DNA from 4 places in the Serratia sp. OS31 genome. Region 1 is predicted to be linked to each of the others. Evidence: predicted binding sites of a transcription regulator. Region 1 holds the regulator's gene; each other region holds the start of a gene.
The links. The regulator PurR, encoded in region 1, represses purine synthesis genes. The targets are predictions, from matches to a motif close to CANGCAAACGTTTGCNTG.

Region 1 (3,936 bases):
GCGGCGTAGCAGACCATGTTGGCGTTTATCTGGGCAACGGCAAATTCATTCAGTCACCGCGTACCGGTGAAGAAATTCGGATCAGCCAGCTCGACAATGACTACTGGCAAAACCATTACATCGGCGCTCGCCGTGTAGTAACACCGAAAACCATTCGATAATTTCTTTGGCGGCTGGCTTGCCCAGCCGCTCTCCCCTGACTGATTTTCCTGCTGTCCCTAAAGCACCCAATCCTTTAGCCCGCCCCACTGTATTTCATCGCGAAAATTGCTAAGCTAAATATCCACAATAAAAACAGGCCAATTGCGTTTCCGTTGCTCTGACGGAAAATTGGCACTGTACAAGGAGGAAGCAATGTCGTTTGAACTGCCCGCACTACCTTATGAAAAAAACGCCCTCGAACCGCACATTTCGGCAGAAACCCTGGAATACCACTATGGCAAGCATCACAACGCCTACGTGGTCAACCTGAACAATCTGCTGAAAGGCAGCGAGTTTGCAGGCTCCTCCCTTGAAGCTATCATCAAGGCTTCCAGCGGCGGCATCTTCAACAATGCGGCCCAGGTATGGAATCACACCTTCTATTGGCACTGCCTGTCACCTCAGGGCGGCGGAGAGCCCCAGGGCAAACTGGCCGCGGCGATCAATCAGGCTTTTGGTTCTTTTACCGCCTTCCGGGAACAATTCAGCGACGCCGCGGTGAAAAACTTCGGCGCAGGCTGGACCTGGTTAGTGAAAAAACCGGATGGCTCGCTGGCGATTGTTAATACCTCGAACGCGGCCACGCCGCTGACCGGTGAAGACAAACCGCTGCTGACCGTCGACATTTGGGAACACGCCTACTACATCGATTATCGCAACGCACGACCGGCCTACCTGGAAAACTTCTGGGCGCTGGTTAACTGGACATTTGTGGAGGAAAATCTGGCGTAAAGCGGGGAAATACAACCAGGCGTAGCGAACTGCGCCTGGTTGACTGAAGAGTATCAGTTCAATGCAGCGGTGAAGCTAAAAGCGATAATCACAGCCAGCGCACCCAGGGTGGTGAACAGTGACATTTTCAAATCGGTATCCATTACAACTCCTTTTCAGATTGGGTTTCCCAAGGGTAAAAGGCACACAATTAATGTGTTAAACCATTTTCCCACAGTTGGCCGATAAAATCTTGTTATCATTTCCCAGTTTATAATACCGATTACCTCTTCCCCTTTTGCTCAATATGGGACAAAATTCGCAGTTCACAACTGTGTACCGGCAAAATGCCCCTCCTGACCAAGCGCTGACGACTTCAACACACTAAAAACTCAGTTTTCGCTTCTTTGGAGAAGGATCTACGCAGGCAAACGATTAACATCACACTTACATACTGCAACATGTGAGTTCAGGAGTCATTCTTTACATGGCAACGATTAAAGATGTGGCCAAACGCGCTGGCGTTTCCACCACCACCGTTTCGCACGTCATCAATAAGACTCGTTTCGTCGCCGAAGAGACAAAAGCGGCCGTTGGCGCCGCGATCAAAGAGCTGCACTATTCACCCAGCGCCGTGGCGCGCAGCCTCAAGGTCAACCACACCAAATCTATTGGTCTGCTGGCCACGTCGAGCGAAGCACCTTACTTTGCCGAAGTGATCGAGGCGGTGGAAAACAGCTGCTACAGCAAAGGCTATACGCTGATCCTGTGCAACTCGCATAACAATCTGGACAAACAACGCGCCTATCTGGCGATGTTGGCGCAAAAGCGCGTCGATGGTCTGTTAGTCATGTGTTCGGAATACCCGGACCAACTGCTCGGCATGCTGGAAGATTATCGCAATATCCCGATGGTCGTCATGGATTGGGGCGCTGCACGCGGTGACTTTACCGACACCATTATCGATAACGCCTTCGAAGGCGGCTATCTGGCCGGGCGCTACCTGATTGAACGCGGCCACCGCGATATCGGAGCCATTCCGGGCCAGCTGGCACGCAATACCGGCGGCGGCCGCCATCAGGGCTTTTTAAAAGCCATGGAAGAAGCCAATATCGACGTGCGCGAAGAGTGGATTGTTCAGGGCGACTTTGAGCCGGAATCCGGTTACAAGGCCATGCATCAGATACTGTCGCAGAAGCAACGCCCTACCGCGGTATTCTGCGGTGGCGATATCATGGCCATGGGGGCGATCTGCGCCGCCGATGAACTTGGGCTGCGCGTGCCGCAGGACATTTCGGTGATTGGCTACGATAACGTACGAAATGCCCGCTACTTCACCCCGGCACTGACCACGATCCATCAGCCCAAAGAACGTCTGGGTGAGATGGCGTTCACCATGCTGCTGGATCGCATTATCAGCAAACGTGAAGAGTCGCAGGTCATTGAGGTTCATCCCAAGCTGGTCGAGCGCCGTTCGGTCGCTGACGGCCCGTTCATCGATTATCGCCGCTAATTATCTGCGCCGGAAACCCTCGCGGTTTCCGGCGTCATTCTTCGCTTAGCCACTCCTGATTCAAGGTTTCACTGTCTCCCAGATAATCCAGTAACCAGGCCATCGCCGGTGACGGCGTATTTTGCTGCCAGGTCAGGCAACAAGGGCTGGCGGGAAATGGCTGTTGCAACTGTAGCGCCACCAGTTCCCCGCGCTGCACCAAAGGCAATACCCGATGCGCGGGCATCATGCCAACGCACAACCCGGCACACAGGCAATCTATCGCAGAGGCCCAGTCCGGCACCACCAGGCGTCGCTGGTTGTCCAACGTCCAGGTCACGCGTTTGGGCAGGTTGCGCGAAGTATCTTCCAGGCACAGCGACGGAAAAGGCCGGAGTTGATCGTCGTTCAACAGCCCTTCTATCGCGGCCAGAGGATGTTGTGGACTGGCCACGCACAGCCAGCACATATCCCCCATATCGCGAAAGGCGAAACCGCCGCCCACGGGCACCGCCCTTGTGGCACCGATCGCCATATCGGCACGACCGTCCACCAGCGCATCCCACACGCCATTAAACACCTCCGGCTGAACCAGCAGTTCGACGTCGGGGAAATGGCGGTAAAAATCCAGCACCAATTGGCGGCTACGCTGGGGTTTAACGATGATATCTACCGCAATTTTCAACTGGCCCCGCCAGCCGTTAGCCACCTGCTGGCACTGTCGTCGCGTGTCGAGCATTTTTTTGATGACACCACGCGCTTCCTGAATAAACAGCACGCCCGCCGGTGTCAGTTCCACGTCACGATGACGACGCTCAAACAGCGGCACCGCCAGCCATTGCTCCAGCTGCCGCACCGTGTAACTTACCGCCGACGGCACCCGATGCAGTTCCTGCGCCGCAGCGCTGAAACTGCCGGTACGGGCCACCGCATCGACGACATCCAGGGAATATTCAGACCACATAGTTTTGCCTTCAATTTTTTTAACAGCACCTCGCAAATATTACCGTTTCACAAGCAGAGATCCAGCCGGATACACTTGCCGGCGCTAAAAACCTGCGACAATAAAATATTAACGAGAAATACCATGCGAAATTCCTTTGGTTTTATGTTCTACCTTGCCGGCCTGAGCATGCTGGGTTACCTGGCCACCGACATGTACCTGCCCGCCTTTGGCATGATGCAGCAAGACCTGCAGATTTCCGCCGGGGCCATCAGCGCCAGCCTGAGTATCTTCCTGGCCGGGTTTGCCTTTGCACAACTGCTGTGGGGCCCGCTTTCCGATCGCCTAGGCCGTAAACCGGTGTTGCTGATCGGCCTGGCGCTGTTTGCCCTCGGCTGCCTCGGCATGCTGTGGGTACAAAATGCCGTGCAACTTTGGTCGCTGCGCTTTATCCAGGCGATTGGGGTTTGTTCCGCCGCCGTTACCTGGCAGGCGTTGGTGATTGACCGCTATCGCGAAGGCAAGGCTAACCGAGTGTTCGCCACCATTATGCCGCTGGTGGCTCTTTCACCGGCGCTGGCGCCATTGG
Region 2 (3,936 bases), on a different contig from region 1:
CACATTACCGCAACATAAGTCATTATGCTGCCTGCTTTTCTGACGCAGATCCCTCTTTTGAGGTAGCAGCAGGTTTTTCCGATTTCACTTTGGCCGTTTTCTTCGGTGTTTCAGTCGGTGTCGCTCCGCGCAAAATCTGCCCCAGAACGTCTTTGTTTTCCGCCAGGAAGAAGCTCAGGCCTTCTCGCTGTTCGTCATCCAGCTCAAGCGGAGCCTGCTGCAGCCACTCACCGAGGCTGTCGGCCAGATCCAGCATTTTGTCGTAAGCGTCGGCTTCTTTCTTGGTCGCGAAAGTCATCTTTTCCTCACCGTTTCTCACCACCACATATTTAACTTCAACCGCCATGTGTGCATTCCTCAAAGGTTAGAATACTGTATTTATATACAGTATAAGGTGATTTTACGCAGGGATGCAAGCGCACCCCTGACGCGACTTATTTCAACAACCGCACCTTGCAGTTCTTACCCTTGATTTTGCCTTGCTGCAGCTGCTGCAGTGCCTTGCGCGCGCTGGCCTTGCGGATCGCCACGTAGGCATGTACCGGGAACATGTCGATTTTACCGACTTCTGCCGCCGTCAACCCAGCCTCGCCGGTCAGTGCGCCGAGAATATCGCCGGGGCGGATTTTGGCTTTACGCCCGCCGTCGATGCACAGGGTGACCATTTCGGCTTCCAGCGTGGTATTTCCTGCACCGCTTAACTCGGATACCGGGGCCCAGTTAACTCTGATCTGCAGATACTCTTCAATCGCATGCGCGCGCGTCATTTCTTGTGGCGTACACAGGCTGATCGCCAGGCCGCTCAAACCGGCACGGCCGGTACGACCTATGCGGTGCACGTGCACTTCCGGATCGAACGCCAGCTCGTAGTTGACCACCAACTCCAGCTCTTTAATATCCAGACCGCGCGCAGCAACGTCAGTCGCCACCAGCACACGGCAGCTGCGGTTGGCAAAACGCACCAGCACCTGGTCGCGATCGCGCTGTTCCAGATCGCCATGCAGCGCCAGGACATTAATGCCGCGCGCTTCCAGCGCTTCATACACGCTCTGGCAATCGCGTTTGGTGTTGCAGAACACCACGCAAGAAGAAGGTTGGTAATGACGGATCGCCGACACCAATACCGCCGGGCGTTGATCGCGGGTCGTTTCGTAGAAACGTTGTTCGATGGTGGTTTGCTCTTCACCGTCGTCCACTTCCACATTCAACGGATCGCGCTGCACGCGAGCGCTGATACGTTCGATCCCGCTCGGATAGGTTGCGGAGAACAGCAGCGTCTGACGTTGCGGCGGCGTGTAACTGATCACATCGTCGATATCGTCGGCAAAGCCCATATCCAACATGCGATCGGCTTCGTCCAGCACCAGCACTTTCAGCTCATCCAACACCAGCGTTTTCTTGCGCAGGTGTTCCTGAATACGCCCCGGCGTACCCACCACGATATGCGGCGCATGCACCAGCGAATCGAGCTGTGGCCCCATCGGTTGGCCCCCGCACAGGGTCAGAATTTTGATGTTCTGGGTGAAGCGCGCCAGACGACGCAATTCCTTACTGACCTGATCCGCCAGCTCACGCGTCGGGCACAGGATCAGCGCCTGGGCCGCCACTTGGGAAACGTTGATTTTGTCCAGCAGGCCAATGCCGAACGCCGCCGTTTTACCGCTGCCGGTTTTTGCTTTGGCACGTACGTCCTGCCCTTTCAGGATGGCGGGCAGTGCAGCAGCCTGCACCGGTGTCATTTCGGCATACCCCAGTTCGTTGAGGTTGGCCAACTGTTCGGCTGGCAGCGGCAGGGAAGAAAAAGAAACTGTGCTCACGGCGATAACTCTTATATGGCAAATGGAATGGCGGCGCGCCCACGGCGGCACCGAATCAACCGCAGATGATAACAGAGATAGTCAGGATTACGGATTTCATGCATAAAAAAAGCCGCCAGCCGGGGTTTTAATCCAGAAACCGACAACGCGTTTGCCGCCGGCTGCACACGCAATCGTTTTCGTATATACTGCTCGCCCACAATCAGACCGCGTTACTCTCCACAGATCCAGGTACGAGACTATGTTAACTATTGGAACCGCCCTGCGCCCCTCCGCCACCCGCGTTATGCTGCTCGGCTCCGGCGAGCTGGGTAAAGAAGTTGCCATCGAATGCCAGCGTTTGGGGCTGGAAGTGATTGCCGTAGATCGTTACGCCAACGCCCCGGCCATGCACGTGGCCCATCGCAGCCACGTTATTAACATGCTGGACGGCAACGCACTGAAAGCCGTGATTGAACAGGAACGCCCTGACTATATCGTGCCGGAGATTGAAGCTATCGCCACCGGCATGCTGGTTGAGCTGGAGCAGCAAGGGCACCGCGTGGTGCCGTGCGCAGAAGCGACGCGCCTGACCATGAACCGCGAAGGCATCCGTCGCCTGGCGGCAGAAACCCTCGGTCTGCCGACCTCCAGCTACCGTTTTGCCGACGGTGAAGATGCCTTCCGTCAGGCCGTCGACGAAATCGGCTATCCGTGCATAATCAAACCTGTCATGAGTTCTTCCGGCAAGGGCCAAAGCCTGATCCGCAGCCCGGAACAGCTGAAAACCGCCTGGGATTACGCTCAACAGGGTGGCCGTGCCGGCGGGGGGCGGGTGATTGTCGAAGGCCTGGTGAAGTTCGATTTTGAAATCACTCTGCTGACCATCAGCGCCGTCGATGGCGTACATTTCTGCGCACCGATCGGACATCGTCAGGAAGACGGGGATTACCGCGAATCCTGGCAGCCGCAGCAGATGAGCGAACTGGCGCTCAGCCGCGCGCAGGCAATTGCGGAAAACGTGGTGAAGGCGCTGGGTGGTTTTGGCCTGTTCGGCGTCGAACTGTTTGTCTGTGGTGATGAAGTGATTTTCAGCGAGGTTTCACCGCGCCCGCACGATACCGGCATGGTGACCCTGATTTCACAAGACCTGTCTGAATTTGCGCTGCATGTGCGTGCCTTCCTCGGTCTGCCGATTGGCGCGATCCGTCAGTTCGGCCCTTCTGCCTCGGCGGTGATCCTGCCACAGCTTACCAGCAGCGACCTGCGTTTCAGCGGGCTGGATCGAGCACTGACCGGTCACAATCAGCTACGTTTGTTCGGCAAGCCGGAAATTGAAGGTCAACGTCGGATGGGCGTCGCGCTGGCGACAGCTGAAAATATCGAGTTGGCGGTAGAGTCGGCCAAGCAGGCCGCCGCTGCGGTGGTCATTGAAGGTTAAGGCTTTGGGGCCGGCTGGCCGGCCCCTGCAACATCAATAGTTTTCGTCTTCTTCCGAGTCGTCATCACCCTGGTCTTCCGGGCGTTCCTGATACTCTTCATCGTCATCTTCGTCATCGAACATCACGCTGACCTGGTCACCCTGATGTTTTTCGCGGATTTCCTGCGCGACGCGCGCGATGGCTTCACCACTGCTCATGCCTTGTTCCATCAGCTGATGGATACGATCCGCAGCTTCCTGCTGCTCTAGATGGCTTAACGACGGCATACCTGCAAGCATGTGTTTCTCTCCGGTAAAATGGAGGGCGAGTATACCCCTTAAACCGGCGGATCCCAACGCCTGTTATTCAGCGGCGGGTTGTGAGCAATGATCGCCATGTCGCCACTGTTTCAGGCGGTGTAACCAGAGCATGACGTGCCAATTCTGCTTGAGGCCGCGCGCATTGGTGGCCATCGCCCGATCGATACCACGCTGATAGAACTCATCGGTGATCCGGCACTGCGCCGCCAGTTCGGGTTCGCGGCGAATACTGTGACAGATCCCTAGGGCTTCACGGGTGATCTGCCAGTGAAAAGCCGGGCGGATACTGATTTTCCGCGCATAGCGCTGGTTCAGCGCCACCAGCATCTCCACTATTTTCATATAATGGCGTTGATATTCGACGTTGGCCTGACCGGTTCGACGACGGTTGCTGATCGA
Region 3 (3,936 bases), on a different contig from region 1:
CGGACCGGTTTGCAGGTACTGCGCGGCGATGTTCACCCCTTCTTCAGCGAAGATCTGGTTAATCTGCGTCAGTACACCCGGGCGGTTTTCATGGATGTGCAGCAGGCGGCTGGCGTTAGGCCCGTGCGCCGGCAGGGACACTTCCGGGAAGTTAACCGCCGACAGGGTTGAGCCGTTGTCGGAGTATTTCGCCAGCTTGCCGGCCACTTCGTCACCGATATTCTCCTGCGCTTCCTGAGTGGAGCCGCCAATGTGCGGGGTCAGGATCACGTTATCGAACTCGCAAAGCGGTGAGTTGAATGGCTCGCTGTTGGTCGCAGGCTCTTCCGGGAAGACGTCGATCGCCGCGCCGGCCAAGTGCTTGCTGGCCAATACCTTGCACAACTCGGGAATATCCACCACGGTGCCGCGCGAAGCGTTGATCAGAATCGAGCCCGGTTTCATCAGCGCCAGTTCTTCTGCACCCATCATGTTTTTGGTCGACGGAGTTTCCGGCACGTGCAGCGTCACCACGTCGCTCATATTGAGCAAGTCGGACAGGTGGCGCACCTGCTGGGCATTGCCCAACGGCAGCTTGTTCTCGATATCGTAGAAGAACACTTTCATGCCCAGGCCTTCGGCCAGGATGCCCAGTTGGGTACCGATATGGCCGTAGCCGATAATCCCCAACTTCTTGCCGCGCGCTTCAAACGAGCCCACGGCCAATTTTTGCCATTCGCCGCGGTGCGCCTTGGCGTTGGCGGAGGGAATGCCGCGCAGCATCAGCAGCAGTTCGCCCAGCACCATTTCGGCCACGGATCGGGTATTAGAGAAAGGTGCGTTAAACACCGGAACGCCGCGTTTGGTCGCTGCCTTCAGATCAACCTGGTTAGTGCCGATGCAGAAACACCCTACCGCCACCAGCTTTTCTGCAGCGGCGAAGACTTCTTCGGTCAGATGCGTACGCGATCGGATGCCGACGAAGTGAGCATCGCGGATGGATGCCTTAAGCGCTTCGGTGTCTAACGCACCTTTGTGATATTCAATGTTGGTATATCCGGCTGCCAGCAGATTATCTACCGTGCTCTGATGAACCCCTTCCACCAACAGGAATTTAATCCTGTCTTTCTCCAATGATACTTTTGCCATTTACCCGACCCTATGTTCAGACTTCAGAAGCGGCTGTTGTTAACAGCACGCATCCAACATAACAAAAATAACGCGGGCGGCAATACAAACGATTGCCCGCCCGTCAGTACAAGGCTCAGCGATGTTGGCGGTTTCTGGCAGAAAATGCCAAAGGGAAAGAAATAGACAGAAGCTTTGTGGAGCTAACGCTGACAATGTGACATATGTCACCAAATTTGGCGCTTTAAAGAAAAGATATTTTAGCCAGTGAATTATGCGGTTCGCTGGGATCCAAGAGCGTATCCCAGAGGGGCGCCATGGCGACGCCCCTGCTAACACATTCGGTTATTCGACGACTTTCACACCTTCAGGCGTGCCGACCAACGCCACATCGGCGCCGCGGTTGGCGAACAGCCCCACGGTCACCACGCCGGCGATACCGTTGATTTTGTTTTCCAGCGCGATGGCGTCGACGATGCTCAGGTTGTGCACATCGAGGATCACGTTGCCGTTATCAGTCAGCACATTCTGGCGGTACTCCGGCAGCCCGCCCAGCTTCACCAACTCACGCGCCACATAGGAACGCGCCATCGGGATCACTTCGACCGGCAACGGGAATTTGCCCAGCACATCGACCTGCTTACTGGCATCGACGATGCAGATAAACTTGCGCGCGATGGCGGCAATGATTTTTTCGCGTGTCAACGCGGCACCGCCGCCTTTGATCATCTGCATCTGGCGGTTGATTTCATCCGCGCCATCGACATAAATATCCAGCGAATCCACTTCATTGCTGTCGAACACGTGGATACCGAGGCTTTTCAGCTTGGCGGTGGAGGCGTCGGAGCTGGACACCGCCCCTTCGATTTGGTGCTTGATCGAGCCGAGCGCGTCAATAAAGTGGGCGGCGGTGGAGCCGGTACCTACCCCAACGATGGTGCCAGGGGTTACGTAATCCAGCGCGGCCCAGCCAACCGCTTTTTTCAGTTCATCCTGCGTCATAATATGTCCATTGCCTCTGTACGAAAACGTGTGCGTATTATAGGGTAAATCGCTATTTTTCACTCAGGCAGGATCACACTTCTTCACCCTAAGCCGCATTTTTAGGCGCGTCGCGGTAAAGTCGCGCGGTGATTTTCCACCTGTAAAACACCCCAGATGTGGCATAGTGCCTGTATCTATTACTGTAAGGGATATCTTTCCGATGAAACGCCCAGACTATCGAACGCTGCAAGCGCTGGACGCGGTGATCCGTGAGCGCGGCTTTGAGCGCGCCGCGCAAAAGCTTTGCATCACCCAATCGGCAGTATCCCAGCGCATCAAGCAGTTGGAAAACCTGTTCGGCCAACCGCTGCTGGTGCGCACCGTACCGCCGCGTCCGACCGAGCAGGGCCAAAAATTGCTGGCGCTGCTGCACCAGGTCGAGTTGCTGGAAGAAGAGTGGCTGGGCAACGACACCGGTATCGACACGCCGTTGCTGCTGTCGCTGGCGGTCAATGCCGACAGCCTGGCCACCTGGCTGCTGCCGGCGTTAAAACCGGTGCTGACGGACTCCCCTATCCGCCTGAACCTGCAGGTGGAAGACGAAACCCGTACCCAGGAACGCCTGCGGCGCGGTGAAGTGGTAGGCGCAGTGAGTATCCAACCGCAGCCGCTGCCGAGCTGCCTGGTCGACCGGTTGGGCGCGCTGGACTATCTGTTTGTCGCCTCGAAAGGTTTTGCCGAGCGCTACTTCCCGAACGGCGTCACACGTTCTGCGCTGCTGAAAGCGCCGGCGGTGGCGTTCGACCATCTCGATGACATGCACCAGGCTTTCCTGCAGCAGAACTTTGATCTGTCGCCGGGCAGCGTTCCCTGCCATATCGTGAACTCATCGGAAGCCTTCGTGCAGTTGGCTCGTCAGGGCACCACCTGCTGTATGATCCCGCATCTGCAGATTGAGAGAGAGTTGGAGTCGGGCGAGCTTATCGATCTGACTCCGGGTCTGTTCCAGCGCCGCATGCTGTTCTGGCACCGCTTCGCGCCGGAAAGCCGCATGATGCGTAAAGTGACCGATGCCCTGCTGGAACACGGTCGCCAGGTTCTGCGTCAGGATTAAAAGGGAAAAAGGTTCGCCGCGGCGAACCTTTTTTACTGAACACGGCCTGAGTTACTGCGCCGCGTTGCGCTGCAGCTCGAACACCACATCAACCTGATCGTCAAAGTGAATGCTCTGCTGTTCGTAGGTTTGCGCCACGTCGCTTTCCGCAGCGGCTCCCGCCGATTTGTACATGCGCGCTACCGGCATTGGCTGATAGTTGGCAACATGATAACGAATGCTGTAAACCGGCCCCAGTTTCGCGTTAAAGCCTTTCGCCAGTGAAGCCGCCTGCTGTGTGGCGTTCTCGATGGCTTTCTGACGCGCCTGTTCGCGGTAAACATCCGGTTTGGCCACGCCAAGCTCAACGGCGCGGATCTCGTTGAGGCCGGACTTCAACGCCCCGTCCAGCAGCTCGTTCAACTTATCCAACTGGCGCAGCGTAACCTGTACCTGGCGTACGGCACGGTAGCCTTTCAGCACCGACTCACCGGTTTTCAGGTAATCGTATTCCGGTTGAGTGCGCAGGTTAGCCGCGCTGATGTCTTTCTTCTCGATATTGTTTTTCTGCAGGAAATCAAAATATTGCGCTACGCGCTCATCAACCTGCTTCTTCGCCTGCGCAGCGTCTTTAGAAGAGACGCTGACCTCGATCGCCAGGGTGGCGATATCTGGAGTGGCATCAACGCTTGATGTGCCAGAAGTCACTACGTGCGGCCCTTCCGGCACTTCCGCCGCTTGCAGCGCCAGCG
Region 4 (3,936 bases), on a different contig from region 1:
GCCAGGTCGCGGCTAGCGCGTCGGTCAGCGGCACCAACGGCGAAAAGAACAGGTTGAAACCGGCAATCACCAACATCAGCCAGCCCCAGCCGTTACCGAAACAGAACCCGATGGCAAAAGCCAGCGTCAGCAATGCCAGCAGCCGCAAAGCCGTCACCAAATGAGAGGGATCCTTAACCCGGGGAGCAATCAGCAAACTTCCGAGGAAACGCGCAACCAACCCGGCGCCGAGCAGAATACCGATGGTTTCAGGCGGTATGCCCTCGCCTTTTAACCAAACGCCCCAAAAGGGTAAGAAGATGCCGTAAGAAAAGAAGTAGGTGAAATAACTGAGAGCGAGCCAACGTGTTGATTGCAGAACCATGATCCCTCCGGTGTGAAGGCAATACTTTGACAGAGCTCACACTGGCTAGCAATGTACATTCAGGAGCGAGTCCATAGAGTGCAAGACAGTTCACAGTTTACCGACCACAAGCATAAAAAAACCCGCCGAAGCGGGTTTTTAAACAGAAAGCGGAATTAGGCGTAAACCGGCAGGCGGGCGCAGATATCCAACACTTTCTTCTTGGTGCGTTCGATGGTGGCTTCATCGTTGATGTTGTCCAACACGTCGCAGATCCAGCCGGCCAGCTCACGCACTTCAGCTTCTTTGAAACCACGGCGAGTCACTGCCGGAGTACCGATACGCACGCCAGAGGTGACGAACGGGCTCTTAGGATCGTTTGGCACGCTGTTTTTGTTCACGGTGATGTTAGCGCGGCCCAGGGCGGCGTCAGCTTCTTTACCGGTCAGATTCTTGTCAACCAGATCCAACAGGAACAGGTGGTTATGGGTACCACCGGAAACCACTTTGTAACCGCGCTCCAGGAACACTTCCACCATCGCTTTGGCGTTATCGGCCACTTGCTGCTGGTAGATCTTGAACTCAGGCTCCATCGCTTCTTTCAGCGCTACCGCTTTACCGGCAATCACGTGCATCAGCGGGCCGCCCTGCCCGCCCGGGAACACGGCGGAGTTCAGCTTCTTGTACAGATCTTCATCACCGCCTTTCGCCAGGATCAGGCCGCCGCGCGGACCCGCCAGGGTTTTGTGGGTGGTGGTGGTCACGATGTGAGCGTGTGGAACCGGGTTCGGATAAACACCGGCGGCGATCAGGCCCGCAACGTGCGCCATATCGACGAACAGGTAAGCGCCGATGCTGTCGGCGATTTCACGCATTTTTGCCCAGTCAACGATACCGGAGAAGGCAGAGAAGCCGCCGATGATCATTTTTGGCTTGTGGGTTTGCGCCTGCTTGGCCAGGTCTTCGTAATCGATTTGGCCTTTTTCGTCGATGCCGTAAGGCACCACGTTATACAGCTTGCCGGACAGGTTAACCGGTGAACCGTGGGTCAGGTGGCCGCCGTGCGCCAGGTTCATCCCCAAAATGGTGTCGCCCGGCTGCAGCAGCGCGGTGTAAACGGCGAAGTTAGCCTGGGAGCCGGAGTGCGGCTGTACGTTGGCGTAATCGGCACCGAACAGCTCTTTGGCACGGTCGATAGCCAGTTGCTCAACGATATCCACGTATTCGCAGCCGCCGTAATAACGCTTGCCCGGATAACCTTCAGCGTATTTGTTGGTCAGCTGGGAACCCTGAGCCTGCATCACGCGCGGGCTGGTGTAGTTCTCAGACGCAATCAGCTCAATGTGCTCTTCCTGACGCACCACTTCTTGCTCCATTGCACGCCACAGTTCGGCATCGTAATCAGCAATGTTCATTTCACGCTTTAACATCCGGCTTCTCCTGACTTAAATCGGCTAACTAAAAAATCACCAAATAACTACCCGTTTGGGTTCTGGGGCACAGTGTAAACTGTTTCCCCCTACTGAGGATAGGCCTTGACAGAGGTTTTTACGCAAACGATTGGCATTAGGCGCGGCAAGGCTTTGATCCGATAAATCCCCCCATTCGGCAACGGACTTTTACTCATGCTGAGAATGCGGTTTTTTCATGTTCTGTGAGCGGGATCGCCGCTCGCCGACCCCGCAACAAAAACAGGGGTATTTACAGCCACCACAGAAACCGTTAGGATGCGCTTAAACTTAAAGATGCATTTAAAATGCATCATTAGATTATTCCAATAATGAACGACCAAGGAGCGCTGCCATGCTGGATAGCCAAACCATCGCCACCGTAAAATCTACCATTCCCCTGCTGGCCGCTACCGGGCCGAAGCTGACCGCACATTTCTACGATCGTATGTTCGAGCACAATCCCGAACTAAAAGACGTGTTCAATATGAACAATCAGCGCAATGGCGATCAGCGTCAGGCGCTGTTCGATGCGATCTGCGCCTATGCCGCGAATATCGAAAATCTGGCGGCGCTGCTGCCGGCGGTAGAACGTATTGCCCAGAAGCACACCAGCCTGAATATTCAGCCGGATCAATATCAGATTGTCGGTGGCCATTTACTGGCAACTCTCGACGAAATGTTCAGCCCGGGTCAGGAAGTGCTGGATGCCTGGGGCAAAGCCTATGGCGTACTGGCGGACGTGTTTATCCAGCGTGAAGGCCAGATTTATCAGGCCAGCGAAAGCGCCGACGGTGGCTGGCGCGATCTGCGCGCTTTCCGCATCGTCAAAAAACAGCCGCAGAGCGAGGTGATTTGCAGCTTCGTGCTGGCGCCGGTTGACGGTGGCCGGGTCATCGACTTCAAACCGGGGCAATACCTGGCGGTGTATATCAAGCACGACAGCATGGAGAACCAGGAGATTCGCCAATACTCGCTGACCACCTCCCCGAACGGCGAATACTATCGCATTGCGGTGAAGCGTGAAGATCAGGGTAAGGTTTCGAACTTCCTGCATCAGCAGGCCAAAGAAGGCGACGTGATTTACCTTGCTCCGCCGCACGGGGATTTCTTCCTCGAAGCCAAGCCGGATACTCCAGTGGCGTTGATCTCCGCCGGCGTTGGCCAAACGCCCATGCTCGGCATGCTCAATACCCTGCACGATAACCGACATCAGGCAGACGTGCACTGGCTGCACGCGGCGGAAAACGGCAGCGTTCACGCCTTTGCCGATGAAGTGGCGGACATCGCCGGGCGCATGCCAAACCTGAGCCGCCACGTGTGGTACAACCAACCGAATGCTAATGATGTTGAAGGCCGAGACTACCAGAGCCGTGGCCTGATGGATCTCAGCGCCCTGCGCGAAACGCTCAGCACCCCGCAGATGCATTACTACTTCTGCGGACCGGTACCCTTTATGCAGCACGTAGGCAAACAGCTGCTGGAGATGGGCGTCAGTGCCGATCGTATCCACTACGAATGCTTCGGCCCACACAAGGTGATGTAATTGAAAAGGGCGCGGCCTGTGATGCCGCGCCCTGATGTTATTTCTCCGCCAGCTTGCGCGTCTCCTGCACCTGCTGCGCCGTCACCGGTGCCGCCTGATTCCCCCAACTGCCTCTTAGATAGCTCATCAAATCGGCTGCCTGCTGGTCATCCAGTGCCCAGGCATAGCCCGGCATGGCGATCGCGGTGGCGTGTTGGGTGATTGGCGTGTGTGCACCTTCCAGCACCACGCGCAGCGCAGTGATCGGATTTTCTGCCGTCACCGTCGTGTTGCCCGCCAACGCAGGAATGGTGTTGTCGCTGCCCTCGCCCTTATTGCCATGACAGGTTGAACAGTACATCGCATAGCTGCGCTGCCCCGCCTGCTGATGGTCGGCGGCCAGCGGCGTCACTTTCTGCGCCGCAGGTTGTTCCGCCGCCAGACTGTGCAAATAGGTGGCCATAGCGTTCAGATCGCCCTCGGTAAGATACTGCGTACTGTGGCTCACCACTTCGCTCATCGGCCCGGAAACCGCCGCATGTTGGCTGCGCCCGGTTTTCAACAGGGCAACCACTTGTTCCTGTTTCATTCCGCGTAACCCGGAAGCGTACCAACCGTCC

Region 2: purT (formate-dependent phosphoribosylglycinamide formyltransferase) is a predicted target of PurR. The motif match lies at 1,984-2,001, and genes of this name have one in related genera.
Region 3: serA (phosphoglycerate dehydrogenase) is a predicted target of PurR. The motif match lies at 1,210-1,227, and genes of this name have one in related genera.
Region 4: glyA (serine hydroxymethyltransferase) is a predicted target of PurR. The motif match lies at 1,893-1,910, and genes of this name have one in related genera.

The regions. Positions count from the first base shown of each region.
Region 1 covers NZ_JACJFQ010000007.1:149,089-153,024, forward strand. The annotation lists gene H5P17_RS08825 (C40 family peptidase) at 1-161, shown strand, start outside; gene sodB (superoxide dismutase [Fe]) at 355-933, shown strand; gene H5P17_RS08835 (YnhF family membrane protein) at 987-1,076, opposite strand; gene purR (HTH-type transcriptional repressor PurR) at 1,400-2,425, shown strand; gene punR (DNA-binding transcriptional activator PunR) at 2,460-3,368, opposite strand; gene punC (purine nucleoside transporter PunC) at 3,492-3,936, shown strand, end outside.
Region 2 covers NZ_JACJFQ010000005.1:115,087-119,022, reverse strand. The annotation lists gene H5P17_RS06600 (YebG family protein) at 23-346, opposite strand; gene dbpA (ATP-dependent RNA helicase DbpA) at 435-1,817, opposite strand; gene purT (formate-dependent phosphoribosylglycinamide formyltransferase) at 2,059-3,237, shown strand; gene H5P17_RS06585 (YoaH family protein) at 3,271-3,516, opposite strand; gene H5P17_RS06580 (glycosyltransferase) at 3,580-3,936, opposite strand, start outside.
Region 3 covers NZ_JACJFQ010000012.1:120,166-124,101, forward strand. The annotation lists gene serA (phosphoglycerate dehydrogenase) at 1-1,128, opposite strand, end outside; gene rpiA (ribose-5-phosphate isomerase RpiA) at 1,453-2,109, opposite strand; gene H5P17_RS12580 (LysR family transcriptional regulator ArgP) at 2,312-3,205, shown strand; gene H5P17_RS12585 (oxidative stress defense protein) at 3,257-3,936, opposite strand, start outside.
Region 4 covers NZ_JACJFQ010000019.1:45,537-49,472, reverse strand. The annotation lists gene H5P17_RS16310 (3-phenylpropionate MFS transporter) at 1-364, opposite strand, end outside; gene glyA (serine hydroxymethyltransferase) at 520-1,773, opposite strand; gene hmpA (NO-inducible flavohemoprotein) at 2,147-3,337, shown strand; gene H5P17_RS16295 (cytochrome c) at 3,375-3,936, opposite strand, start outside.